Regions from separate parts of the Desulfosalsimonas propionicica genome, predicted to be linked through region 3. Evidence: riboswitches for the same ligand, from Rfam matches in the RefSeq annotation. Region 3 holds a riboswitch; each other region holds the start of a gene.
What was found. A riboswitch is a leader RNA that binds a small molecule or an ion and turns the genes downstream of it on or off. The one in region 3 is predicted to bind cobalamin.
Positions count from the first base shown of each region.

Region 1: it holds a riboswitch for cobalamin, as region 3 does, so the genes downstream of both, HNR65_RS03480 (MtaA/CmuA family methyltransferase) here and HNR65_RS12030 (radical SAM/SPASM domain-containing protein) in region 3, are expected to answer to the same signal.
Region 2: it holds a riboswitch for cobalamin, as region 3 does, so the genes downstream of both, HNR65_RS03470 (TonB-dependent receptor) here and HNR65_RS12030 (radical SAM/SPASM domain-containing protein) in region 3, are expected to answer to the same signal.

Region 1 is NZ_JACDUS010000002.1:148-18,122, forward strand. It holds gene HNR65_RS03475 (sigma-54-dependent transcriptional regulator) at 155-1,561, shown strand; cobalamin riboswitch at 1,785-1,941, shown strand; gene HNR65_RS03480 (MtaA/CmuA family methyltransferase) at 2,208-3,218, shown strand; gene HNR65_RS03485 (cobalamin B12-binding domain-containing protein) at 3,291-4,040, shown strand; gene HNR65_RS03490 (CobW family GTP-binding protein) at 4,061-5,065, shown strand; gene HNR65_RS03495 (sigma-54 interaction domain-containing protein) at 5,371-6,474, shown strand; gene HNR65_RS18110 (hypothetical protein) at 6,485-6,619, opposite strand; gene HNR65_RS03500 (methyltransferase MtaB domain-containing protein) at 6,714-8,090, shown strand; gene HNR65_RS03505 (methylamine methyltransferase corrinoid protein reductive activase) at 8,412-10,697, shown strand; gene HNR65_RS03510 (nitroreductase family protein) at 10,893-11,429, opposite strand; tRNA gene HNR65_RS03515 (tRNA-Leu) at 11,630-11,716, opposite strand; gene secG (preprotein translocase subunit SecG) at 11,739-12,119, opposite strand; gene tpiA (triose-phosphate isomerase) at 12,125-12,886, opposite strand; gene gap (type I glyceraldehyde-3-phosphate dehydrogenase) at 12,901-13,902, opposite strand; gene HNR65_RS03535 (PTS sugar transporter subunit IIA) at 13,953-14,369, opposite strand; gene rapZ (RNase adapter RapZ) at 14,384-15,253, opposite strand; gene HNR65_RS03545 (PTS sugar transporter subunit IIA) at 15,253-15,711, opposite strand; gene hpf (ribosome hibernation-promoting factor, HPF/YfiA family) at 15,772-16,317, opposite strand; gene rpoN (RNA polymerase factor sigma-54) at 16,336-17,760, opposite strand; gene lptB (LPS export ABC transporter ATP-binding protein) at 17,762-17,975, opposite strand, start outside.
Region 2 is NZ_JACDUS010000001.1:817,997-821,517, forward strand. It holds gene HNR65_RS03465 (TonB-dependent receptor) at 146-2,038, shown strand; cobalamin riboswitch at 2,082-2,267, shown strand; partial or broken gene HNR65_RS03470 (TonB-dependent receptor) at 2,388-3,521, shown strand, end outside.
Region 3 is NZ_JACDUS010000007.1:20,237-27,746, reverse strand. It holds gene HNR65_RS12045 (hypothetical protein) at 1-143, shown strand, start outside; gene cobN (cobaltochelatase subunit CobN) at 89-3,871, opposite strand; gene HNR65_RS12035 (hypothetical protein) at 3,871-4,134, opposite strand; cobalamin riboswitch at 4,223-4,408, opposite strand; cobalamin riboswitch at 4,528-4,733, shown strand; gene HNR65_RS12030 (radical SAM/SPASM domain-containing protein) at 4,798-5,850, shown strand; gene HNR65_RS12025 (TonB-dependent receptor plug domain-containing protein) at 5,847-7,510, shown strand, end outside.

The DNA.
Region 1 (17,975 bases), on a different contig from region 3:
AAGATCGCCAGCCTTGAACAACTCCCTTGGAAATGGATTGCTTTTCCCGTCCTGCTTCCCATTAAGGTGCATTTAGCCCGGAGTGCCGGGAATGTATATCCCCCAACAGTTTCCTCGGAAATTCATGAGGAAAATAGAGGAGAGGATCACCCCGATGAAGTATAGGATTTTATTAGTTGATGGCCAGGTATCATTCTGTCAGCAGTTCAAGACGATCTTAAACGATAAAGGCCATGACGTCTGCATCTCTCATAACCCAGACGATGCATTGGAAAAGCTGTCCGGCCAATCGTTCGATATCCTGTTATCCGATATGAGAATGCCGGGCATGGATGGATTGGCTTTATTCCTGAGCGCGCGAAAAATAGATAGCGAGATCGCCGGCATAATCATGACTTCAAACGGTTCCATTTCGATGGCGGTGAACGCAATCAAACAGGGGGTTTCCGATTACATCCAGAAACCCATCGAGCCTGAAGTTCTGCTGATGATGATTGAAAAGGCGTTGCAGGAAAGACAACGGACCCGGGAAATCCGCCATCTGCGAAAGGCCTTGGTGCAAGGGTTTTCCTACGGCAAGATTATCGGGAAAAATCACAGAATGCGGGAAGTTTTTCATCTCATCGAGAAAGTGGCGCCCAGCGACTCCCGCGTTTTTATTACCGGAGAGACCGGGGTAGGCAAGGAGTTGGTGGCCAGGGCGATACATTTTAACAGCCCAAGAAAAAATAAGGCGTTTGTTGGCATCAATTGCGGGGTGTTGTCAGAATCCCTTTTGGAAACCGAGTTGTTCGGACACGAAAAGGGGGCTTTCACCGGTGCCGATCGCTGCAAGCAGGGTAAGTTCGAGTATGCCAGGGGAGGGACGCTGTTTCTCGATGAAATCGGCGATATCTCTCCGGCCCTCCAGGTGAAACTGCTTCGGGTTACTCAGGAAAATTCCATGGAGCGGGTCGGAGGCAACTCCCCGATCGATGTCAATGTGCGGATCGTATCGGCCACGAATCAGGATATTATGGGAAAAATCAAAAGCGGTTCTTTTCGGATGGAACTTTTTTACAGACTCAATGTTGTTGCCATTCAAATACCGCCCCTGCGGGAAAGAATAGACGATATTCCCCTCCTTGTACATCACTTTATCCACTGCCTGAACCGGAAATTTCATAAAAACATCCAGCGGGTTTCAACACGGGCCATGAAACAATTGATGCAGCACAACTGGCCCGGAAACATTCGGGAACTGGCCAATATTCTGGAAAGGGCGTTTGTCACAACAGACGGTGCCGTAATCGATAGTATCGATTTCTCAAATGATTTCCGGAAAAGTACCGGCCAGCAAGCCTTATACCCGGTGGACACGGATATTCCTTTTAAAACGGCCATGGCAATGGTCCAACAGCAGTTTGAGAAAGCCTACCTTTTAAAAGTGCTCCAACAGTGCAACGGCAACGTGTCAAGGTCGGCAGAAATAATGGAACTTAATCCCCGAACGTTGTGGCGCAAAATAAAGGACTACCGGATTGATCGGTTAGAATGCATCCTCGCTGGTAATCGTTATTGATCAGTTTGTATTCTGATGTCACAGTGCGACATCCATGCCCTTATCATAACCAATAAAAATAATAGGGTTTTCAAATATAAACACACATTTTGTCTTTGGGTCGCGCCATCGGTGCCGGCATTCACCTTGTAAAAAAACTTCTTTTCCAATTGCGTAACTGCCGAATTTTCCCTGATGAAATTACGATCGGCAAAACAAACAGATTAATGGCACATATTTTGAATGTGAATAGAGTAAGGATGCCAACTCATGTATGGCATCCCTCCCGCATTTTGAAGGGAAAATGGTGGAAATCCATTGCTGCCCCGCAACTGTAAGCGGTCTGTCCACCGTTTTATAAGACTGCGAGCCAGAATACCTTCTTTCCGAATGTCGCGCTTTCGAGGGTGAGGCGCCCATTTGTTAAAGCAGAGAAGAACCGTAATCGAACTTTAGCAAATGCAGGGTCTCTGGGGGTACAAAGCTTGATTGCGACAATTTCACAACACCACAATCCGGTTGGAACCTGTTGCCGTGACCTTTGCGTCGCCGGTTGAGCCAGCGGACAGGATCGTCCATTCGTCAGGCTGTTTATCTTCGAACGGGCGAGGAGTTCTGACCCGTTCTATTATAAAAACCAATCATTTTCTACCTGTGGGAGGCCCAGATGAATGCAAAAGAACGTGTGATGGCAGTTATAAACCATCAAAAGCCCGATCGAATGCCGTGTTTCGGAGCCAATTCGACCGTGACCTATGACCAGATGGAAGCAGTTGGCGCGTACTGGCCCGAAGGACACGAAAAGGGTGAAGCTATGGCCAAGCAGGCATTGGCCGCATATACCGTGGTGGGTTTTGATGCCGTTCGGGTTCCCTTTTGTCAGACATTTGAGGCGGTTGCCCTGGGATGCATCCGGAAGTCGGGGAAAATCAGGGATTCCGAAGGAATTCCGGGAATTGATCATCCTCCGCCTTATAAACTCGATGATACGCCCGAGTTTCCCGGTGATTTTCTTTCAAGGGGGTATATACCTGAATTGCTCAAAGCTATTGAAATCCTGAAAAGGGAAGTAGGCGATGAGGTCCCCATTGTGGGGGGAATCATTGGCCCTTTAACCATCGCTGGCTCTCTTCTGGGCAGTGTGCCACTGCTGAAAGCTACCTACAAGGCACCTGAAAAGATCGTGCCGTTTTTGGATATCGGTGAAAAAGCCGGTACTGCTCTGGCCAATGCCATGATCGAGGCGGGAGCAGATATTATCTCGATCGAGGACATGACCGCCTCCCCCGAATTAATTGCGCCCAAAACCTATCGGGACTACGAACTGGAGTACCAGCGCAGGCAGATTGAATCCATTTCTGTGCCTGCCATACTCCATATTTGCGGCAATGTCGACAAGATCGTTGAATGGATGGGGCAGACTTCCCCTGCAATTCTGAGCCTCGAACCCAAGGCCGACACCCGGCTGGCCCGTCAAAAATGCGGGCCCAATATGATCTTCATGGGAGGGGTTGATACTGCGACAACCCTGTTCATGAAGGATGCTGAAACGGTGAAGAAAGGTTGTGAAGAACTTATAGAAGATGGCGTCCAGATTCTGGCCCCGGGATGTGCCGTGGCACCTGGCACCCCCATGGATAACCTGAAGGCTATGGTGGAGGTCGCAAAGGCTCACTAGATAGATGATCGACTGTGGCGGTTGTCCCGGAAAACCCCACAGAAAAACAACAAAAACAAAACAAGGAGAAAGATGATGAAAGTGTTGAACGATTTTTCAAACATCTTCAGGCGGTATGATCTCCATGTGGAAAAAACAGGCCAGGCCAAGGAGGTTTCAAAAGACCCGATTCTCCAGGATATCGCTAAGTTCGTGGTAGAAGGAGATGAGGAGGGAGTCCTGCCCGTTGTCCAGAAGGCCCTGGAAACCAAATCCCCCCTTGAGGTCATCAATGATGCACTCATCCCCGGCATGAATGAAGTCAGCCGGTTGTGGGAAGAAGGCAGCTATTTTCTGCCCCAGGTTATCCTCTCAGCAGATGCCATGAATGTCGGCATTGCAGAGTGCGAGAAGAAAATGGGAAAATCCATGGAGCGAAAAGCAAAAGTGGTCACACATACCGCAGAAGGCGATATTCACGACATCGGCCAGGTGATTGTCAATGCACTGCTCAATGCCAATGGCTTCGAGGTTATCGACCTGGGATCCGATGTCCCGGTGGATAAGGTCGTGGCAGCATGTCGAGATCATCAACCGATAATGGTTACCGGCACCGCACTCATGACCACTACCATGTCGGCCTTTCCCAAAATTGCTCATCAATTGAAAAAGGCGAACCTGGAAATTCCTTTTATCTGTGGTGGTGGCGCGGTTGCCGAGGAATATGTGTCGGAATATGATCTGGGTATCTGGGGCAAGGAAGCCAGCCAGGCTCCGGGAATGGCCGAAGATGCACTGGCAGGTGAATCCTGGCAGTCCATGCGGTCCAAGTGGAATGGATAACGGATCAGTGGGTCAAACGCATGATTGTTGACATCGTTTTCGGGTTTCTGGGAGCAGGAAAAACCACATTCATCACCAGGATTCTCAATGATTGGGCCGTCAAAGAGAAGACCGTGGTGCTGGTGAACGAGTTCGGCGAAGTGGGTCTTGACGGGGAACTTCTTGCTATGCAGGGAGGCAATGTCGTGGAGATGCCCAGCGGTTGCATCTGTTGTACACTGCAGGCGGATTTCAAAACTCAACTGATGGACATCATAGATACCATCCAACCGGAAAGAACCATCATAGAACCTACCGGTGTGGCGACGATTTCCCAGATTCGATCCATCATTGAACTGCAGGTATTCGAAGGGGCAATAGAGGAAATCAACGATATTTTGATCGTGGATGCCACTGGATTTATGGATCTGTACAAAGCCAATCGCCATTTCGTTGAGTCCCAGATCGAGTATGCCAACATCGTTATCCTGAACAAATACGATCGGGTTGATAAGAGAAAAGCCATGTTGACGCGCAATTCGATATCGGCCATCAATCCCGGCATTACGGTGCTAACAGCGGCATTCGGGGCGGTGGATTGGGCGGAATACCAATTGGCCCTTTCCACCGTTTTTCGTTCAACACCATCGATAGACGTGGAACGCGGCCATGACCATGACTTGGCGCACCAGGACCGCTCATCATCACCGGCAAATGGCAGGAAATTGCGTTTCAGTGAAAATCAGGATGCGCTGGGTTATGAATCTTTCGGATATGTTTTCGAAAACCTGTCGTTTGATCCGGAATCGCTGGATTCATTCTTCCACATGCTCAAACAAGAGGCAGCCGGCATGGGTGAAATCGTGCGGGCGAAAGGGATTTTTCAAATCGGTGATAAGGGTGTGTTAATGGAAATCGCTTCGGGAGAGTTGTCCACCCAGCCCGCAGGGCAGGTCAGAGACAGCAAAATCTCGGTCATCGGCAAAAGCCTGGATCGGGATAAAATAAGCGCTGCTTTGAAACAGTGCACAACAGAGAAGTCATGATAAATATACGGGCAAAACAGGCAAATGATATATGCGGCAAACCCGTCATCCTTATTGTGGATGATGCCTATATGGCCCTGCGGCCGTTGACACGGTTGATCTCCCCGGAAAAGTACAGGACCATCTGGGTTTCAGATGAACAGCAGGGGTTGAAACTTCTGGAGAAATATCATGGCGTGCCGCTGGTCTGCATCATTGATCTGAAATCATCGACTATGGGCGCAGGCGGGTTTTTCCATCAGGCCAGACAGCTGTGCGGTCCCATCCCGCTTCTTATCACCAGTCCCCTGGGAACGATTTTGCATATGAGAGGCGATTTTTATGAGTTTGCGGGTTCCAATTTCAAAGACCACATCAATGATATTCTCTCTATCATCGTAAGGAGGCTGGCGAATCCGGGGGGGGCGAAAAGCAGGGCATCGAAACCACCGGAAACAACCCATGGGCCGACGGAATTCATGGTTGGCTGCAGCCGCAGCATTAATGAAATCCATCGCATGATTGATAAGGTAAGTCGTTTTCCCAGCACTATACTCATTCAGGGAGAAAGCGGCACCGGAAAAGAGCTGATAGCGCAAGCCGTTCATCGCGCCAGTCAGCGGAAAAATCAGCCGTTTGTCGCAATCAATTGCGGAGCTATACCGGGAAATCTAATGGAAAGTGAACTTTTCGGACATGAACGGGGCGCTTTTACCTCCGCAAATACGCATCGAAAAGGAAAGTTCGAAATCGCCCGGGGCGGCACTGTTTTTCTGGATGAAGTGTCTGAAATCGAGCGTGATTTGCAGGTCAAGCTGCTCCGGGTTCTACAGGAAAGGGAATTTGAACGGGTTGGGGGCAACGAAACCCATAAAATAGATGTTCGCATAATCGCCGCTACAAGTCGGAATCTGAGAGAGGCTGTGGAGGCGGGATCGTTCCGGGAAGATCTGTTTTTCCGTTTGAATGTCATACCCTTTCAAGTTCCTCCCCTCAGGGATAGAAGAATAGATATTCCCTTGTTGTTGAATCACTTTATGAAAACAACGGCTGAAAAAACCAGCCTGCGGCCGCCGCAGCTTTCCGATCCGGCGGAGAAGGCGTTGCTTCGGTATTCTTATCCTGGAAACGTGAGAGAACTGGCAAATATTGTGGAGCGACTTTTTGTCCTGTGCTCCGATGGACAGGTGACGCTGGCCGATCTGCCAGCAGAAATTCTGGATGAAACCTCCGGGGACTCTGAATACCCGGGGAAATGGATCAACGATTTACCTGAAACCGGGGTCCGTCTCCGGGAGATGGAAAAGGCCCTCATTGTAAAAACCCTGGAAAAAACTTCGGGAAACAAGGCAGCGGCGGCCAGAATGATGGGTATGACGCGACGTCGGTTGTATATACGGCTTATGGAATATGGCATCGTTTCCGCATAGGCGTGTTACCTCAGGTGACACCTGCGGGCCCGGATGTCACCCGGGGTGACAGTGCATGCGGGCTGATCGGCCGAAGGCTTCTGTCCCGGAGGTGTTTTTTCGGGCATTTTCCGGTCTCCATCTCATCGAGGATTTCATGGCACATGTTTTGCCTTTTATCAGATTGAGGACATTCAATTTACAATGGATTTGAACGTCGAAGAGGGCCATCCAATACATAATTGAAAAGGGGGATCGTCATGGCAAGAAAAAAAATTGAAAAAATGGCTTACAGCAGTGGTGCGGAGATGATGTTCGGCACCGCCAAGCATCCGGTCAAGACTTCTCGCGGCATCCATATCGGCGGGGGATTTGTCCATCCGGAAGTGGTTCCGCACCCCCGGGCCGGAAGCGAAAAAACCAAGAAAACACTCCTTCGGGAATATGAACGGGCCAACGGGGACGCACTGGAGCGAATGGTCATCGTCGGCCATCCTACTCTGATCGTTGAAAACGAACATGTGTTTCAGATGACCCATAATCCAACCTGGGGTGGAGAAATCGCGGCCCAGACCGCCCGCCAGATGGATGATTGTCTCGACAAGTACGGCCTGAAAGCCGCATACCGATCCACCCCGGCCGATTTGCGCAAACCCGACATGCACCACATGCGGGAAAGCGATTACACCCATGAGATTATAGAATCCTTCAAGCAGGTGTCCAAATACGCCGACATCATATCCATCGAGTCGATGGGCGGAAAAGAGATATTCGACCATGCGATCATCCGTAACGACATTACCGGCATCCTTTTCGGCATCGGTGTCCTGGGCGCTATCGATATGGAGTGGATGTGGGACCAGATCGTAGATATCGCCAAGTCCAACAATTGCATTCCCGGTGGAGATACCAACTGCTCCGAGGCGAACACGGCAATGTTTATGGCCGGCGGCATGGTTTCCAAGGATGTCCCCCATGTCATGGCGGCCCTGGCCCGTGCCATTTCAGCCTCCCGTACACTGGTCGCCTATGAATGCGGCGCTACCGGCCCCACAAAGGATTGCGCTTATGAGGATCCCATCATCAAGGCCATGTCCGGCGTTCCCATCTCTACAGAGGGAAAAATCAGTGCCTGCGCCCACTCAGACCTTGCGGGGAACCTCATCGCTGCGGTTTGCGACGTTTGGAGCAATGAGGCAGTGGAATATCATGATATGTTCGGCGCCACCACCACGTCGGTTTTTGCGGAAATCCTGGGCTACGATTGTGCCATGTTCAACAGTGCCATTGAGTTGGGCTATCAGGAACAGATGAAAGAGATACTGGTCAACTCCGATATGTACCGTGATTCTCACAGCTTGATTCTGGCCCCGGATAACGCCTGGGAGATTGGCAACGCCATTATCGGCAATCGCGGGGACAGCAATTACGCCAGCGGCAGAGCGGGCGCCATCAAGGCGGGCCAGATTATCCTGGGCGACTCCAAGATGAAGCTGACCCAACTCGAAAAAAAGGCACTGGAAAATGCCATGAAAGACCTGGAAGGCCTTCCGGACAGCGAGGGGGATTTCATCCAGATGTGCCTGGACAAGTACAAGAACGTCAAGGGATTCAACCCGGATTCTTATGGGCTATAGCGGTCCATTATAACACGGGTATCGGCGCAAAGGGCATATCCGGGACACCTTGCTTCGGTTATGCCCGACTTTTTTGGAAGGATTCGAGACAATGATAGCCTGCACCCGATGTGGCCGGTGGCATCTCGATGCGGAAAAGGCTGCGGGAAAAAGGCTGTCATGCACAGAAGTCAAACAATATTGGGAAGGCATCAGGCAGGAACACCAGAGGCAAACCGGGCACCGACCCCGAATCTCCGTCGACAGGGACGGTGAATGGGCATGTATGGAATGCAGCGCTAAACTGATCCTCCCCCTTATCGAATAGAGACAAGGGACCCCATGCCGAAACTCGCCATCGCTTTGGATCTTGGTACCAGCGGATTTCGCGGTCAAGCAATTGACCTCGATGAAAAGGGCCGGATCATCACCACAGCCATCACCACCCGACATCCCCTGCCAGGCGCCAATGTAATCGATCATCTGCATTTTGCCCTGGAGGTTGGCATTCATGTCGCCCATATGGTGATTGTGTCTGCCGTTAACCACGTTATTGATGCCCTTGAAATCGAAAAAGATCAGGTGATCCGAATGGCCGTTTGCGGTAACCCCATTCAACTGTCCTTGTTTCAGGAGATCGAAATCCGCGATCTGGCTTATGCCGGCAAGCAGAAACTCGAATCGATAGGTGTGGTTCCGCCGGCCCGGGATGCCCAGATTGTCAAGGCCAGTCAAATCGACGGCCTGGATCTGGCACCGGATATCGATATCCTGATCCCTCCCGCTGTGCAGCATGAAATCGGTGCGGACGCTCTGGCCATGATGATTCAGACCGGGATGCTGGAAAAGGAGGAAATCGCCATCGTAACCGATTACGGAACCAATGCTGAAATGGCACTTGTTGCTAAAGGCATTGTTTACACGGGTTCCACGGCTGCGGGACCGGCTCTGGAAGGCCAGCAGATCGAACACGGTCTTCTGGCCCTGCCCGGGGCCATATCCGACGTGGAATTTGTCCCTGACGAATCAAGGACAAGAACGGCAAGTGCTGCCATTGACAAACCAATGGAAGGACGTTTGAAAACCAGGATTCTGAACACGGACATGTCGGCCCGCACCGGTGATACAGTAAATCCGAATTCCGGAGAAGTTCTGGAAAAGGGGGAATTATCGGCTGTTGGCATTACCGGAACCGGTGTTGTGGGGTTGATCAGTCAGGGGCTTATATCCAAGCTCATTCGCATTCCCCGGATCCGGACATTTGATTCGGAAATTCATCTGCCCGACGGCATAACGTTCACTGAAGACGACCTGGCCGAAGCCGGCAAAGCGATCGGTTCTGTCCGCGCCGGACATATAACCCTCTGCAAGGAAGCCGGTCTTGGGATGGAAGATATTGAAACCGCATACATGTCCGGAGCATCCGGCACATATGTCGATGCCCTCAAAGCCCGGGAAGTCGGACTGATTCCGGCTGGGGTCCGAAAGATTTATCAGGTCGGCAACACGTCCCTGGCCATGGCACGCGACATCGTGCTGGATGTGGACAACCTTTGGAAGATGAAGGCCATTGCAGACGATTTGAAGAAGCATCATTGCATGTTTGCTGCCTCAAAGGTGTTCGAAAAGGTCTTTATTCTGGAGCTCTCGTATTGGACAGAGGGGATGCCCCTGGCGCAATACCAGCGTTTTCTCGCAAAATACGGTATGCCGGCTCTGACGGAAGTTGAAAGCCTTCCGGAGGTGATCAAGACGGTGGACAGGGATATCCCCGAGCTCGGATACAAAGGGCTCCGGATCATCCCCGACATCGGTGAACAAAAGGTTTTTGCCTTTGAGGCGTGCATCGGTGACGAAGCTTGCGTCTCGGTCTGTCCGGAACGGGCCCTGACGATGGAATCCGTTGATGATCAATTTCAAGTGACTGTTGATCTGGCGCTTTGCGATGGTGTGGCCTGCCGGCGGTGCGAGCGGGCCTGCACCGAAAAATGCTTCGATCTGGTGAAGCTCTTTACTGCAAACGCAAAAAGGCCGGGTTGGGATCCGGAAGATATTGATCGGACCATGCTCCCCGCACTCAAACGTGTGCCTGGGTTAAAAAGCGTCTGGATTTTATCGGCGGAAGATTTTAAAAGCGTTTTCCAGAAGGAACAGGAAGCCGAGGAACGTTCTTTATTGGGGCTTGGAAAAGTGGTCAACACGGGAGTGAAAAAAGTACTGGCTTCTCAACGGGTCTACGTTGCACTGACTACCATGGCGTTTGATTGGGGGTGCCATGCCACACTGGTCCTGAAAAAAGGGGATGAAATGGTGGGCGAGGAAGTGAGGGACGAAACAAGGTTAGCCGAATTGTCCACGCGTAAGGATGTATGGTTCATGCACAAGAATTTCGTGATCTACAAGGACAAAATAACCTTTCCCCAGGACATCGTGAAAAAAGTCTGTCATTTTGAAATTCCCTGCCTGCCCGCCGGGTTCTGTATTCCGGATAATGATCTGAGGAAACATTATTCCATCATCTTTGCAACACCCTCGATGCTTGGGGATATCTTTCTTAAAAATCGATACTGCGCCGGCGTTGACGAGAAAGGAACGGGGACCATCCTCGTCGGGGTTCAATTGCCATGAGGCTGGAATTGTATTCAATGATTTTTGAACACATGGGCAAAAGTCGATTTTCCCGGCCTTTCGTGCTGCAAGGCAACCTGCCTCTTTGATTTTATACCAGTTGATAGGGTAGTGAAGCGAATTTTGCCTGGGCTTCTGCAGTCATAGAGATTTTTTAATCTCCCTTATATTTATTTTTGTTTACAGGAAGCAAACTCAGACATCTCGTTTGCCGTATGTGTCACGGCTAATCTTGTCATATTGCAATGCAGTGCTCGGGTGAGGCGTTTTTTCCTCGGCCGGGTACCCGATGGCTATCATTGATTCGACTTCCAGTCCGTCTCTCAGCCCCAGTAATTCGCCAACATAATCACCTGCGCTTTGGCCTGTGTGGTGATTGCGTTTTCGGATCTGTCCCCAGCAGCTTCCCAGCCCGAGATCCGTAGCTGCCAAATGAATAAACGCGCCAGCTACACTTGCATCTTCAACCCAGACATCTGATTTGGACGTGTCGGCACAAATTGCTATCGATAGCGGTGCTTTTTCAAAAAATGCGAGGCCGCTGGGCCTGGCCCCGGAAAGTCGGCTTAAAATTTCGGGATCGGTAATCACAACAAATTCCCAGGGCTGTGTGTTTCTTGAGGAAAACGACCTTAAGGCGGCTTCGATCAGCAAATCAATTTTCTCCTTTTCAACAGGTTTTTCCTTGTATTTTCTTATACTTCTTCTTGCCCGAATCAAATCAATAAACATCCTCTTTTCCTTTCCATAATGGTTTTAAACTTTTTACGGCGCCATTTGAAATCGCCATTCTTCAGATCCGCCAAATCCTGAATACTGCCCGGGCATAGCCGCCATTGATTAGCGGTCCCACGCTGTAAACGCGGCGAATATCCGGCCAATAAAAGAGGGGCTCCTGTCTAAGGTAAGCCCCTCTAATTATTAATAAATTGTGGTGCCGAAGGCCGGATTTGAACCGGCACGGGCGTAGCCCACTACCCCCTCAAGATAGCGTGTCTACCAAATTCCACCACTTCGGCACAAACTGGATGTGAACCGCGGTTATTGCGGGTTATCGTCTGTTGACGGCGCTGCGGGCGCCTGCTCATTCGGTCCTGCTTGCTCGCCGCCGCCCGGTGCTGCGGGCACTTGGTCTGCGGGCAGGCTTTGCTCCGCAGCCGGCGGCTGAAATTCCTCAACCACGGATTTGTCCCCGCTTTTGGAGATATAGGCCAGAGACAGGGACGTGACCATAAACACCACTGCCGCCACGGTGGTAATCTTGCCCAGAAAAGTCGAGGCCCCGGTGTTGCCAAACAGGGTCTGGTTGCCGGCTCCACCAAACATGGCGCCCATGCTTGCTCCCTTGCCGGTTTGCAGCAGAACAATGCCGATTAAGGAAAAGCAGACAAACAGATGGATGATAATAATCAGTACATGCATTGGATTTAACGCTTATAGTGTATAATTTCAGCAAATGTATCCGGCTTCAGGCTTGCGCCGCCCACCAGTGCCCCGTCAATGTCGGGCAGGGCCATCAACTCGGCAGTGTTTGCCGGCTTGACGCTGCCGCCGTATAAAATTCGGGCAGCCCCGGCGGTTTGCGCCCCAAAGCGTTTTTCCAGAAATTGCCGCACATGGGCGTGGACTTCCTGTGCCTGCTCCGGGGTGGCGCTTCTGCCGGTGCCAATGGCCCAGACCGGTTCATAGGCCATGACGGCCTGGCTGAACTGATCTTCAGACAGTCCTTCTAACCCTTTTTCCATCTGTTTGTCAAGCACGGAAAACGTTTTTCCGCCATCGCGCTCGGTTTCGCTTTCCCCGATACAGATCACCGGAACCAGTCCGGCGGCCACAGCCGCCTTGATTTTTTTGTTCACGCCTTCGTCGGTTTCCCCGAAATACTGGCGGCGTTCGGAATGGCCGATGATCACATACCGGCATCCGGCTGATACCAGCATCGGGGCGGAGACTTCGCCGGTGTAGGCCCCTTGGTTTTCCCAGAACAGGTTCTGGGCGCCGAGCTGTACCGGGGTATCTCCGATGATGCGGCTGACCGGCACCAGAGCGGTGGCCGGCGGAGCGATCATAACCTCTGCCTCCTCTTTGCCGGTGAGCTGCCCCACAAGGGCCCGGGCCGTGTCTTCTGCTTCCGGGCAGGTTTTGTGCATCTTCCAGTTGCCGGCGATCATGGGTCTGCGCGTTGTCATGGCCACCTCCGGAATTAAAGCTGTTTTCCCATCATTTCAGCCAGGTCCACCAGGCGGGTGGAATAGCCGGTTTCATTGTCATACCAGGAAAGGACCTTGACCATGTTGTCAATGACATAGGTGTTTTCCGCATCAACCACAGAAGAAAGGCTGTTGCCGTTGAAATCCTCGGAAACCAGCGGCAGTTCGCTAAATCCCAGAATGCCGGCCAGCGGGCCTTCGGCGGCTTCCTTTAATGCCGCGTTGACGGTTTCCGCAGATGCCGGTTGCCTGAGAGTGGCCACAAAATCCACAAGAGAGACATTGGGCGTGGGCACCCGTATGGCCATGCCGTTTAGCTTACCGTTTAGCTGGGGCAGCACCAGGCCCACGGCTTTGGCCGCGCCCGTGGTGGTGGGAATCATGGACATGGCCGCCGCACGCGCCCGGCGCAGGTCCTTGTGCGGGGCATCCAGCAGTCGCTGGTCGCTGGTGTAAGAATGGACGGTGGTCATCAGGCCGCTTTGAATGCCGAATTTTTCGTCCAGCACCTTGGCCACGGGCGCCAGGCAGTTGGTGGTGCACGAGGCGTTGGAGACAATATGATGGTTTGCGCTGTCATAGTCTGTTTCATTGACGCCCATAACAAAAGTCATGTCCGGGTCCTTGCCGGGTGCGGAAATAATGACCTTTTTCGCCCCAGCGCTCAGGTGCTTGGCTGCGCTGTCCCTGTCCCGGAAAAGACCCGTGCATTCGGCCACGATATCCACGCCGGCTTCTTTCCAGCCGATATTGGCCGGATCTTTTTCCGCAAAAACCCGGATGGTTTTGCCGTTGACCGAAATGGCGTTGTCCCGGGCAATAATCTCCGCATCCAGGCGCGGGTGTACCGAGTCATAAATCAAGAGGTGGGCAAGGCTTTTGGTGTCCATGATGTCGTTGACTGCTGTTACCTCGATGTCAGACCGCTTCAGGGCGGCTCTGAAAACCAGTCTGCCGATTCTGCCCATTCCGTTGATGCCGAGTTTGATCGCCATTTTCCTTCCTCCTTATAAAAGTGGTATTCACAATAAATGAAGTTTGCAGTTTATTCCCGTTTGTTGCCCTTTAATATTTCGCTGGCAAGGGAAATGCTTTTTTTGCCGTAGGCCTCGATGGTCTTGGCCAGTACATCGAGCTCTGATTCCCGGTTGCGGGCGTTGGCCGCCTTGATCAGCACCGGCAGGTTGACTCCGGAAATCACCTCAATGCGGCCTTCCTCCAGAAACGAGTAACTCAGATTCGAGGGCGTGCCCCCAAACATGTCCGTAAGGATAATCACACCTTCGTTTTCGTCAACATACTGCACAGCCTTGTCAATCTTGCCTCTGAGTTTGTTGACATCATGGGACAGGTCTATGGAGACCGCAGTGACGGCCCTGGGCCGTTCATCGAAAATCATGGATGCGGTTTCAATGAGCGCCTCGCCGAGTTGTCCGTGGGTGACAATAACAATTCCGATCATAAAAGGTCCTTGGCTCAGATTTTGAGATCCACATCCCGGTGTGTGAGCATCACGGGCCGGCCTGGTTTGTTGATGTGCGCATAAAGCGCCTCAGCAATAACCACGGATCGGTGCTGCCCTCCGGTACAGCCCACTGCAATGGTAAGGTAAGCTTTGCCTTCCTTTTCGTAAAGCGGGAGCAAAAAGTCAACCAAATCATGAAATTTTTCAGTAAACGTCCGGGTAATGCTGTTTGTCTGCACAAATTCACGCACGGGGCGGCTTCGGCCATCCTGGTCCTTGAGTTCGGGAATGAAAAAGGGATTGGCCATAAACCGCACATCCATGACCATGTCCGCGTCCTGGGGGATGCCGTGTTTAAACCCGAATGAGAGCACCTGTGTGCGCATGGGTTTAGAATGGAGGATGGTTTCCACCAGGTTAAAGATGACGGATTTCAGATCATGGAGCGTATAATCCGTGGTGTCAATAATACGGTCGGCCATCTGGCGAATATGGTCCATATGTCCGATTTCCGCCCGGATGCTTTCCTGCAGGCCCCGGTCCTGGGACAGGGGATGATGCCGGCGGGTCTGGCTGTATCGCCGCAGGATAACGTTTTCTTCGGCTTCCAGGAAAAACACGTCAATGTTGTAACCGCGCTGGCGCAGATCATGGAAAATTTCCGGAAAGGAGCGGAGAAACCCCTTTTCCCGCAAATCCATGACAAATCCGAGCCCGGCGATCTCGGATTCCGATTGCAGGGGAAGCTCCATGAACTTGGGCAGCAGCTTGACCGGCATGTTGTCAACGCAGTAAAAGCCCGCATCTTCAAGTGCGGCCAGGGCCACGCTTTTGCCCGATCCGGACAAGCCGGTGATAATGACGATTTTATGCCGATGCATCAGAAATCCTCATCCACTTCCGAAAGCACGTCCATGACTTGTTGGGCACTGTTTGCCCGCTTCAGTTTTTCCTTGAAATCCTGATCCCTGAGCAGTTTTGAAATCCGGGCCAGTACCCGCAGGTGCAGACCCGTGGAATTGTCCGCGCTCAGTAGCAGAAAAAAAATATAAGCGGGTTTGCCGTCCAGGGCATCAAAATTGACCCCTTTTCGGCTCAAGCCGAATCCGAGCACCAGGGATTCAATTCCGTTGATTTTGCCGTGGGGAATGGCAATGCCGTCGCCGATGCCAGTGCTGCCCAGCCGCTCGCGTTCGATAAGTACCCGGACGATATTGCGCTGCTCCAGGCCGGTCAGGGCGGCCACCGGCTCTGTAAGCTCGTCGATAACCCCTTTTTTATCCGTTGCCTGCAGGTTGGTCAGGATCGTGTCCGCGGTAATGTAATCAAGTATTTTCATAACATTGCACCCTGTTTGCGCGGTGCCGGCCAATTGCCGTCCGGCACCGGTGCTTCGGTGTTATCCCAGGGGCTGAATCAGTCCGAGATCCCCGTCATTGCGTCGGTAAAGCACATTGATTTGGTTGGTCCGGGCGTTTCTGAATACCAGAAAATTATCGGAAATCAGGTCCATCTGCATTATGGCTTCTTCCACGTCCATGGGTTTGTATTCAAGGTTCTGGACAATGACGCTGGCGCCCGGGGCTTCTTCCGGGGACTCGTCCCCGCTTGGCATTGCCGCCGGCTCCGGGCTTCTGTCCTCGCCCCGGCCGCCCTGGCGATGATTTTTGATTTTGGCTTTTTGTTTTTTGATCTGCTTTTCAAGCTTGTCCAGGGCCAGGTCAATGGAGGAATACATATCATTGGATTTTTCCCGGCAAACAATGTTGAGCCGGTCGCCGGTCACGCGGATTTCTGCGATATGACGGATCTTTTCCACGGAGAGCACCACCTGTGCTTCCGCCGGATTGTCCAGGAGCTTGTCCATGCGGTCGAGTTTGCTGGAAACATAAGATTTCAGGTGATCGGAGGGATCAAGGTTTTTGAATGTCACGGATGTTTGCATGGGTACCTGCCTCCTTGATTAGGGTTGTTTACGCTTGCTTGATGGAAGAACCCCCATTATTTCCCTGTACTTGGCAACGGTCCGACGGGCGATGCGGATGCCGGATGCCGCCTCGAGCATGTCGGCGATTTTTTTATCGCTGTAGGGCTTTTTGGGGTTTTCTCCGGCAATAATCTTTCTCATTTCCTCCTGTACGCTGGCCGAGGCAATGGTGTTGCCGTCAGCCCGGTTAATGGAGCTGTTGAAAAAGAACTTGAGTTCGAAGATGCCATGCGGGGTATGGGCGTATTTGTTGGTGGTCACACGGCTGATGGTGGACTCATGCATGTTGATGTCTTCTGCCACGTCCCGCAGGACCATGGGTTTTAAATGAGCGATGCCCTGGTCGAAAAAATCGCGCTGGAATTTGACGATGCTGACCATGACGTTGTAGATGGTCCGCCGCCGCTGCTGAATGCTTTTGATGAGCCACTCGGCAGACCTGAGCCGGTCGCGCAGATAAGTGCGCGTATCTTTGGCAATGGGTTCTCCTTTGCGCACGGCCTGGCGGTAGTAGGAATTGATGTGCAGCTGGGGGATTTCGTCGTCGTTTAGCATAACGATATAATCGTCGCCTTCCCTGTACACGTAGACGTCCGGGGTGATGTAGATCTGATCCTCGTCGCCGTAGCGGAATCCGGGCCTGGGATCGAGCTGGCGGATGAGCTCGATGGCTGCAGACAGGGTTTCCATGCTGCATTTCAGCTCGCGGGCAATGACCTGATAGCGTTTGTTCTCCAGGTTATTGATGTGATCGCGCAACAGTGCCTCTACAACAGGATCTACAATGCCGAACTGCCGGGCCTGAATCAGCAGGCACTCGCTTAAGTCCCTGGCGCAGATGCCCGGCGGATCAAAGGTCTGCATCACATAAAGCACGTCTTTGACCTGTGAAACATCGGTTTCGGCCATTTGGGCGACATCTTCCAGGGGGACGTCAAGGTAGCCGTATTTGTTCAGGTTGCCGATGATCAGGCTTCCAATGGCTTCCTGCTCGGCCGTGGGCCGGGTCATGAGCAGCTGCCAGCGCAAATGATCGTAAAGGTTTGTCCGGCTGGCGGTAAAGGCCTCGTAATTGGGCGCCTCCTTTTCCTCGGACTCATAGTGAACCCGTCCCGTGGAGCTGTATTCGTCCATGTACTGCTGCCAGTCAAGCCGCTCGTCAAATGATTCCTCCATTGTGATTTCCCTGGCATCCGCGGCTTCAGGCGTTTCCGCCGGGGTTTCCTCGGGCGTTTCCACGGTCTCTGATTCTTCCAGGGTGGGATTGCTTTCCAGTTCCTGCTGAACCATTTCCACGAGTTCCAGGCGTGATAACTGCAGAAGCTTGATGGCCATCTGCAGCTGCGGAGTCATAACAAGATGCTGCTGGAGTTTTAAGTTCTGTTGGAGTTCGATTGCCATATCAGAGTCTGAACTTTTCTCCCAGGTAGATTTCTCGGGCAACAGGGCTTTGGGCGATCTTTTCCGGGCCGCCCGACTCGATTACCTCGCCGTTGTTTAAAATATAGGCCTTGTCACACACGCCCAGGGTTTCCCGAACGTTGTGGTCTGAAATCAGGATTCCGATACCCCGCCGGCTCAGATGTGAAATGATATTTTGAATATCGATCACCGCC
Region 2 (3,521 bases), on a different contig from region 3:
CCGGGCGGATTCTGCGGATAAAAAAGGGAAATCCCGGATCGTGTATACGATCCGGGATTTTTTTATTGAAAACGCATATGCCCAGGTTTCTCCATGACAAGGCCGGCTGCGGCACATTTTCATTGACAACAGTAAAGGAGGCACCATGGGCAAAAAATTTTTATTGATTCTCTGTTTTTCCATTTTATGTATCTGCACGCAACATTCCGCACATGCGCGATCCGCTCACAATGCCACGGCCATGGAAGATATTGTGGTCACATCTGAGCGGTTTCCTTCTCCGGAAAAAGAAAGCCCGCAATTTATTCAGTCTTTTTCAGCCGCGGAATTAAAGCGCACCGGCGGCAACAACGTTATTGACGCCCTGCGCCGGATCGGCGGGTTTTCATTTCAGGGTTATTCACCCATGGGTGTAAAAGCCGGAATGGGCAGTTCGCTGTCGATTCGCGGAGTTGAAGGCGGCGAGTTGGTCCTGATCAATGGCATGCCCATTCAAAATTCCGGAAACAAAAATTATGAATTATCCAATTTTTCGCTTGAAAACATTGAACGGGTTGAAGTTATGAAAGGGGCATCTTCCATTCAGTACGGTGCCGATGCCATGAGCGGGGCCATCAATATTATCACCAAAAAGAATGCCGTTCACAAACAGACAACGGCATCCGTGGAATTCGGGGATTACGGCTATCACAACCATCATCTGCAATACCTCGGGCCAGGGGTGAATGTGGGGTTTGGGTATCAGCATATGAATTCAATTAAGCGCAATGATGACTTTGCGGATAACGAATACAGCGATACCAGACCGCTTCACCGGTATTCAGCCAGCGTAAACGCCAATATCGCGGAAAATTTATATTTTGACGGCCTGGCCAGTTACGTGGACTCCGGCTATGAAACATATGACGCCACAACCGGTCAGGTAATGGACACCAATGAGCAGGAGCAGTATGAAATTTTTACCAACCTGCGCTATGAGACCGAAAACGCGAGATTCAAAGCATTTTACAAATACGGGGATGAAGAGAGAAAAACATACGAATACCAGCCTTCCAAAATCCTGGACGGGATCAGTAAAAACAAGCATTTTAATACCGGTTTATCAACAGACGCCAAATTTGATTTCCTGACTGCTGAAGTCAAAACCGGCTTTGAATATATTCATCGCGCTGCCAACTTTGAAACCGGATATGGATATCATTACCGCAATGACGTTGCCGTGTTTGCCATTATCAGCAAGCGCTTTTTCCAGCGGCTGAAAATCGATCTGGGCATGCGGGAGCAATTGATTTATGCGGACGCCGCCGGTGAAGACCAGGATGAATTCACTCCCAGCCTGGGGCTTAATTTCCGGCTGAATCAATCCGTGAATCTGTTTGCCAATGCGGCAAAAGCCTTCAGGGCGCCTTCTTTTAACAATTTGTACTATGATTCCTGGCTGCTGAAAGGCAACCCGGAGCTGACCCCGGAAAAGGGCTGGACTTACGACGCAGGGGTCAAGTTTACAAACGCATGGAGCAAGATCCGGTTATCCGGGTTTTTCATGGATTACAAGGACAAGATTGAATCCTATAAAGGCGGCGGCTACCCGTATGAATACTTTAACGCCGGCACCTATGAAAGTCTTGGCGTTGACTGGAATGTTGATCTTTTCCCCTTTCATGGCCGGGATAACTGGTCCAGCCGGATCTCCTTTTATTCTTCGGGTACATGGTGCGACCCGGTTGCCAAAGATCCCGACGGCAGTCAATACCAGACCGGCCCCAAATTCAGCTCCTCTGCGGGCGCGGCATATGACGGCGGCATGTTCAGCCTTGCCCTGAATTTCAATTATGTCACCAGCCGTCCGGATGACCTGGATGATATCTCGACACTCGACATCAGCGGAAAATACAAGCTGCCCAAAGGATATCTCACCTTCGGCGTTGATAACGTGTTTGATCAGGAGGTTGAGATCAACGGCAACAAGGACACAGACAACTATGTATATTACGGAATGCCCCGGTTTTTTAAAATTGGGTATGAGGTGCGGTTTTAAATCAGGATAACCGGATTATTGAATATTTTTTATTGGCATTTTTCATCTTAAAAGTTGTTCAGGTGCTTTGAATCAAGCTTAAGAGGGAACCCTGTGTGAATCAGGGACCGGCCCGCGGCTGTAAGCGGGGACGAAAGCTGCCCAATAAGCCACTGTTTTTATGAATGGGAAGGCGCAGCCGGTAGGCAGATCCGCAAGTCAGAACACCTGCCTGGACAAATCTTGAGTCCCTGCTTTCGCGGCGAAAGCAGGCTCAGAAGCGATCGCGGTGGTAAAAAAGGGACATCCCCGGATCGAAGTTTCATCTTCGGTTCGGGGTTTTTTATTTTTACAGACAGGGAGGGACGTTATGAAATTACAAGTTGCATTGTTTCGGTTTTTTTTCGTGCTTGCCGGGCTTTTGATTTTTTTTGAAGCGGATTCCGCTTTTGCCGGCAACAGGGCTTTGTTAAAAGCCTCACAGGCAAAAGACATTGAGAAACAGCAAGACATTCCGCTCATCGCCGGAAAAGAGGTGGCCTCCGGGGCACACGAACTTGGCGCCATGACGGTGACCGCCCGGAAAAGAGAAGAAGACGCCCAGGATGTGCCCATTGGCAGTTCTGTATTTTCGGCGGTCCAGCTTGAAGATGCTGATATCAGAGATGTCAATGAACTGACCCGTTTTTCCCCGAACGTATATATGAAACACAGCACTGCCGGAAATACGATCGTATTTCGGGGCATCTCTACGTATGACACATCCATATACAGCCCTGCCGGTTTTTATGTTAATGGCCTGAACTATCCTCTCCATTACATGCACAATCCTGATTTTTTTGACATTGAACGCATCGAGGTCCTCAAGGGGCCCCAGGGGACCCTTTATGGCAGAAACAGCGAATCAGGGGTTGTCAACATTATCACCAAACAACCGGGCAACCATTTCAGGGCCAGGGTATTTGGTGAATACGGAGCTTATGATGCCTCCGGCAACAATCCCGATTCTTTCCGGACGGGTGGAACAGTCAGCGGGCCGGTGCAAAAAGATAAATTGTATATGGGGCTTAGCTGGCAGAGGGAAGACTCGGATGGCTTCATGGAAAATGTATACAAGAACACAGACGATGCGGGCAGGACAGACCATAACAACGGAAGGGCCACGCTTCGATGGACTCCTTCCGAAGTGTGGGACATATCCTTGATCACTGATTTTATGGAGGAAGATGAAGGGATAGGCTATTATCGATTTCTCAGTGGCCCTTCACAAACATGCCGCCACACTATTGCCTATGACGGAGAAAACTATCGAGAAAACAAAGGTAATGGCCAGACTTTGCGGATCCAATACAAAGGTGAATCCTTCAATATTCTCTCTGTTACTGGCAGATCTTATTACGAAAGCAAAAGTGGTATAGACTTTGACTCCACTCCAGCGCCTCTTGGAAATAATATTTTTGGCTTTGAAGATACTCTTTTAAGCCAGGAAGTCCGCATCTCTTCT
Region 3 (7,510 bases):
ATGTGATCGGAAGGGACCATGGGCTCTACCGGGCAGCCGGCCATCCGGATAAGGACGATGCTTCTGCTGCTGCGCCGGTTTTTCCGTTTCACTCAGCCTGCTCGTCGGTTGCCGCCTCAACCTCGCCTTCCGCATCCAGATAGGCATTCCTGAGGGCATCCAGGGTTTCCGCGTCCGTCCGCCACATGCCTCGCTGCACAGCTTCCAGGAGTTTATTCAGGATGTTTTGCAGGGCATAGGGGTTGACCTGCTTCATCCATTCCTGCATATTCGCGTCCAGGGCCACTTTCCGGGCAAAGCGCTGATACATCCAGTCATCCACCACGCCGGCGGTAGCATCCCAGCCCAAGATGATGTCCATGGCCTTGGATATATCGCCCGCGCCTTTAAATCCGTGGCGTTTCAGACCTTCCAGCCATTTGGGGTTTAACAGGCGCGCGCGGAAGATATGCCGGGCTTCCTCAGTGGTGGTGCGGACCGCTGCCCGGTCCGGATCGGCCGAGTCGCCGGCCAGAGAAAAGGGTCGGCCTCCGGTCACCGCGTGCACGGCCGTGATCAGGCCGCCGTGGTAGTTGTAGAAATCCGTACAGCTCATCATGTCCTTTTCCCGGGTGTCCTCGTTTTTAACCGTCACCGACATCCGGGAAAGTGCCTTGCGGAAGCTCTTTTCCGACGACTCGCCAAAGCTGTTTTTTCCGTAGGCATAAGAAGAGCACTGAATATACATATTGCCCAGGTCATCAACCGTCTCCCAGGCCTTTGATTCCACAAGCTGGGCCACGCCCGCGCCATAGCTGCCGGGAGCAGAGCCAAAGATGCGGTATGTGGCCTGACGGAAAGCGTCTATTCCTTCAAGCCCTTGTCCGGCCAGCTCCGCCAAATCCAGGGTGACATGGCGACGGATAAAATTGGTCTCAGGCGCCTCGGCAAGCGCAGCCACCATCTGCACCGCCTGATCGATCAAGTCCACAAGCAGCGGAAAGGCATCGCGGAAAATGCCGGAAATTCTCGGGGAGACGTCAATGCGCGGCCGGCCGAGTTCGGCTGCGGGAATAATTTCAACACCGCGCACATTGCCGGAGCCTTTCTGCCATACCGGCCGAACTCCCAAAAGATAGAGGATTTCCGCCACATCATCACCCTTGGAGCGCATGGTCGGGCTTGCCCACAGGATCAGGCCCACGCTGTCCGGATAGCTTCCGTGTTCGTCAAGGTAACGCGCCATCAAGGCATCCCCCAGTTTGCGGCCCACTTCCCAGGCCGCAGGGGTGGGAATCTTCTGAGGGTCCACGGAATAAAAATTTCGACCCGTGGGAAGAATGTGCGCCTGTCCGCGGCTGGGAGCCCCGGACGGGCCGGGCGGCACAAAACGGCCCTCCAGAGCGCCAAGACAGGCGATCCTTTCGTTTTCCGTCTGCTGAAGCCGCGGAGCCAGATCATTTTGGACAAACTCAAGGGCTTCGGTCACCGCCGGATGGGCTTTGCCCAGATGCTGCCGCTGGGCCTCCACTGCCGCGTCCGCTTCTTTTCCCGAATTCATCAGATCCCCTACCAAATCCTCACAAAGCTGCCGGGCTTTTTCCAGCACCTGGCCCCCGGTCTCAACAGCCGCGCCGATTACCGGCCGGCCCCGGCTGTTAAATACCTGTTCGGGGTCATAGCCCAAGGCCCTTAAAACCGCTTCGCGAAGCGAGGGCACCGATCCGTTGGCCAGGCGCATGATCTGGACCAGGGTCCGGATCAATTGAGCATTCTCCGGCGGCCGGCCCAGGGTATGCAGGCCGTCTGCAATGGTGGTATCCGATATTTCTCCCAAATACTCATGAAGGGTTTCAATAAAGGCGGCCACGTCGGAAAGAGCGGCTTTGCGAGTGAGGTTCAGGTCATTTACAAGATCGGCCGCTTCAGCGGCCTCCCATATCATGGGCGCCAGGATCTCCAGCTTGGCCGGGTCCTGGACTGCGGCCTCCTGATATTCCAATAGCCGATTTTCCAGATCCGCCAGCTCCTCGTAGAGCCCTGCGTTTGTCAGGGCCGGCGGCAGGTGATCAATTATACAGGCATAAGAGCGACGCTTGGCCTGGGTGCCTTCGCCGGGGTCATTTATTATATAGGGATAGATATTGGGCAGATCCCCTATGGCAAGATCCGGGTAGCACTCCGGCCCAAGGCCCACGGCTTTTCCCGGCAGCCACTCCAGGCTCCCGTGTTTTCCCACATGGATCACTGCATCCGCGCCAAAGACCTCCCTGATCCACCGGTAGTGGGCCAGGTAATGATGGGGCGGGGCCATGTGCGGGTCATGGTAGAGCTTGTCCACTTGCTCTAAATATCCCCTGGGCGGCTGAATGGTGATAAACAGATTGCCGTTTAAAAACCCGGGGAAAAGCAGTCGCTGCTCATGGACAAAAAGATCGCCGGGCACCGGCCCCCAGTCCGCCTGGATTTGCTCCTGAATCGGCCGGGGCAGTGCCTTGTGCCATGGCTTATAATATTCCGGGCCGGCTGTTGCCCGGGACCGGTCGGCCATCTGATCGGGCGGGAGAAAGCGCTGGTCACAGGTCATGCAGGCAGTCAGCGCCCGGGCCAGCTCGTTGCCGTCCGTATAGAGATGATCCACCCGGTAGCCCTTTCCGTTCATGGCCGCCACCAGATCCGTGACGCTGGCAAAAGAATCCAGCCCCGACGCGCAGCCGATGCGATCGTTTCGCGGCGGGTAATGATGAAAGACAATGGCAACTTTTTTTTCCGCGTTTTTCTTTCGGCGAAGCGCCGCCCAGTTCAAGGCAAGGCGAACCATCGCAGCCGTGCGATCCGGTATGGGGACGTACTTGTTCACCGCCGCCCCGCTGATCGGGTCCGTGTCCACACACTGTTTGGCAGCCACAGGCACGGTGACAATCACACCGTCAAGCTCGGGCTGGGCCACATTGATGGTGATATCCACATTGTTCAACCCCTGCGGGTTTGCCTTCCATTCCGCTATGGGCCGGGTGGTGGCCATGGCCTGGATGACAGGCACGCCCAGGCGCTCAAGCAGCCCCCGGTATTCAGGTGCTGCCGCATTCAGGCTGAACATGACCGGATTGATCAGCACATCAATCAGCGGCCGGTCGTCTGCCATGAAAAACTGCGCCATCACGGAATCAGCGCCCTTGTTTCCGAGCAGCCGATCCTTGAAGCGCACGTGGAACACGCAAATGACGTTTGCCCCCTGAGACTCTGCCTCCCGGACAATGGCGTCAATGTGCGCCTTGTTGTTGCTCGTCCAGAAATTCTGATAAAACCAGATGCCCACCGTGGGCCGGTTTGGATCCAGGCTGCGGCGATAGCCCTCGAAATCGGCAATATGGCCATGATCCGGATGATACAGCCCTTCAAAGGGCTGAGGAGCGGGCGGGGCAAAAGCCTGGGCCTTGCCGTATAGCCGGTTGCTAAGAAAAATTAACAGATTGAGCAGATTTTCCACACCGCCATAACGATAATACCGGCTCAGCCGGGTCCACACATCAGCCCCGTTTTCCAGGCCGTCGCTATAGTCCTCAACCAGTTTCAGGGCATCCGCATTGCTGCCCGTGGGCTGCACATGAAAAAAAGGCGTTTGCCCGCCCCGGCTCCGCGCCACGGTTATGGCTTCGGTAAGCGCCTCCCAGACCGGACAGGAATGGGCGCCCGCCATCAACGTGACAAAAACGGCATCTGCGGCCAGGGCATGGCGCACAAAGGCCGCCCGGGCTTCCTCACCGGCCTCCAGCTGGGTGCGGGTGCGGGCATGGATATCAAGCGGGGCGAACCGGCTGCAAAAAATCCGGGCCGCCTCACTCAGGTTTGGGATTTCATTGGCGCTTACGCTGAAGTAGACCAGTTTCATTAAAACGCAATCTCATATCCAGTTTTAAAAAACCGGGGCATGCCGTAATAAATATAATTGTCTGTTTCCTTGTTGCCGTTTATCTCAACATCTTCATCAAACACGTTGTCCACGGCCATTGTCAGATAGCCTTTCCACAAACGGTATTTTCCGCGTAATCCATGTAAAAGCCGGAAAGCCCAAGCTTGCTCCATTTGCGGATCGTATTCGTACTCCATGCTGTCTTCGTCCCCGTACTTAAAGAAGGCCTGGGTTTTCTGCAAAAAAAATCCCGGACCGCATACACGATCCGGGATATCCCTTTTTATCCGCAGATTCAGCCCGGGGCACAACGTTGCCGGCGCAGTCAAACCCCTTATGCTTATTCAGACAGGTCTTCTGACTTGCGGATCCCTCTACTCGCTGCCCCTTCCCGACACCTTCGCCAGTGGCTTTATTGCAGCTTTCGTCCCCGCTCACAGCCGCGGGCCGGTCCCTGATTTGCACAGGGTTCCCTCTTCGGCTCAACTGATGAGCACCTGAATAAAAAATTCATTTAAAAAGATTCCAAAAGCAAAGTCAAGGATGAATTGCCGCGCTGCCCCCTCGGCCCACTCTTGTTCAAGTGGGTTGACAATGGGATGATTTCTTTATATTCTCTTTTCAGCCTAAAATAAAATAAAATAAAAGGTCCGGGTGCGGCCCGGGGGCCTGAGCAAAGTCCCTTCCGGCCGCTAAAAGGGAACACCGTGAAATTCGGTGGTGGACCCGCCGCTGTAATCGGGGACGAAAACTGCAGCATCCCACTGGCAAAGTTGCCGGGAAGGGGCAGTGAGTAGATCGATCCGAGAGCCAGAAGACCTGCCCGGACTTTGAGAAGCGCGGCTTCCCGGTATAGCCGCCGTTTCACCGCACCCTGGATAAAAAAGGGAAATCCCGGATCGTGTATGCGATCCGGGATTTTTTTTTGCACTTTGATGAATATCCGTTACCTCATACTGGCACTGACCACAAGATGCAACCTGTGCTGCCGATATTGTTATAACGGTCCGGAGAAAACGCCGGCCGATATGCCGGAGTCGGTTTTATACCAGGCCTGCCGGCTGGCGGCAGACAGCGGCCGCCCCTTTCATCTGCAGCTCACCGGGGGCGAGCCGACGCTGATGCCGGCACTGATTGAAAAAGCCGCCCGGTCCGCCCGTGAAAGCGGACTTTGCCGGACTATCGGAATACAGACCAACGGGAGCTGCCTGAGCCCGGAGATGCTGAAAATTTTCAAGACCTACGACATGCAGGTGGGAGTCAGTCTGGACGGCGGTCCGGACGTCCACCAGGCGCAGCGGGGCAAGGCGGCCGAAACCCTTCGCGGCCTGCAGATGCTGGAGTCCGCCGGCATCCCCTTTCGGGTGACAACCGTGGTGACCCGCCACAACACGGCTTTCCTGGATCGCCTGGCGCTTACTCTGGCGGGCTTTTCCTGCGCCCGGGGCATCGGCCTGGATCTTTTGGTGGCCAAAGGCCGGGCCGCTGCAACGGCGGCTGCAGATTTTCCCGACAGCCGGTCCCTGGCAGACGGCAGCAAAGCCATGGCCGCAACCTTGGCTGCGGTTAACGCCTGCAGGCCCCGCCCTATCCGTTTGCGTGAAAAGGATCTGTTGATGCGCGCTGAAAAAAAGCCGGCCTTCTGTCATGCCTGCCGGGGAGAGAGCCTGGCTGTTCATCCGGACGGCCGGCTGTTTCCCTGCGGACAAACTCTGGCGGATGATTCTTTTGCCGCAGGCACCGTCTGGCATCCGGAACCCGGTGCCCTGCAGCGACTGGGTATGTCCAGGCCCGAACAGGCGGACTGTGAACGCTGTGAGATACGGGATCGATGTCCGGGCGACTGCCCCGGCCGGCTCCATTATAACCGGGGAGCGCGTCAGACACTGGTCTGCGACCTGTATCGGGCGCTTTGGAAAACTTCAACCGAAAACCCGCCTGAACGGAGAAAAACGTGATTCATCGATTGTTCCAGACAGCTTTTTTATGTTTTTTGGTTTTGTTGACAGCTCCGGGCACGTCCCCTGCCCTGGCTCACGATCACGATCACTCCGGCCATTCAGGCCAGAGTGCCCACCGGCTGGAGGAGGTAACGGTAACCGCCAAACGGCTGGAAAGCTTTATCCAAGACAATCCGCAGCAGGTGGAAGTTATGGGACGCGATGAAATTCGGGAGCGTAATTTCCTGGACACGGACACAGCCGTAGACGCCATGCCCGGCGTATCGGTGGAGCCCAGCGGCACAGGCCTGGGCGCGCGCATCAGTATCCGCGGCTCCGGCGGCACCGGACGCATTCTGATTTTGGTCAACGGGCGCCCTGCGGGCGGCAGCCAGTACGGCAGCGCGGTTATCGGGGACATCCCGGTTTCCATGATCGAGCGCATCGAAGTCTATAAGCCGCCTGTACCCGTATGGCTGGGTGTCGGCGCATCGTCGGGCGCCATTAATATTGTGTTGGCCCCTGACGGCAAAGCAGACGGCAAAACCCGGCCCTCGGCCCGCTTCCGGGTTTTGGGCGGCTCCTATGGCACAGCGGAAGCCACGGCTTCAAAATCCATGAGCTCTGACAACCAGCGGCTGCAGCTGTCCGCAACCGGCAAGCACACGGACGGCAAGCGCGGAAACAACGATCGCGACAGTGCCAACATCAGCGCCCAATGGGAAATGCAGACCCCCGACGCCCGGGCCTATGACATAAACGGCCGATACTACTACAGCGCCCACGGAAATCCGGGCCGGGATTACAATCCCACTCCGGATGCCGAGCAGACCTTTCAAAAAGCATCCGCGGACTTTCGCGCCCAGGGCATGACAGGCGATACCGGAAGCTACAAAGCCAAGCTGTTTGCCGACGGGGTGCGGCTGGAAGACCGCTCCCAGACCGGACTGGAATCCACCCTGGAGACCCTGGGGATAGGCGTGAAAGGCGAGACCGACTGGTGTGAGGATACGGGCTTGTGGTCCGTGCGGACCGGCGCCTCTGCCAGACATGAAACCGTGGATCATACCTTGAGCGGCGATCATGATCGCCGGCAGATCGGCCTTCACGGCCAGTTCGACCGCCGGCTAGGGGCCTTCTCCGTAAGTGCCGGCGCAAGAGGGGATTGGGCATCGGATTTCGACCCGGCGCCTGGCGGCAATCTGGGGATTTCTTTTAAACCCGGCGCCGGCCGGATCATCAAAGCCGGGGTGGGCTACACGGTCAACATTCCCACCTTCGGCCAGCTCTACCAGCCCAGCCACGGCTCTATCGACCAGGTCCGGGGCAACCCCGATCTTGACGAGGAAAGGGTGATCAGCAGCAGCCTGGGATTTATACAAAAGGCGGGCGAGACCGGTGGAATCTCTGTCACCCTGTTTCGCGAGGATGTGAAGGACCTGATCGCCTACCAGGAATTCGCGGATACCATCAAGCGGCCTGTCAACATCGCCGATGCCTGGCGCTGTGGTGTTGAAATCAATGTCAAGTGGCAGCCGTTTGAGCAAACCGAGATGAATTTCAACTATATCCGCCAGGAGAGCGAAAACGAGGCCAATGGCGAGGAGCTCACCTACACACCGGCCCAGAAATTCACGGCCACCGTTAAACAGACTCTGAAAAAGACGGACACGCGCCT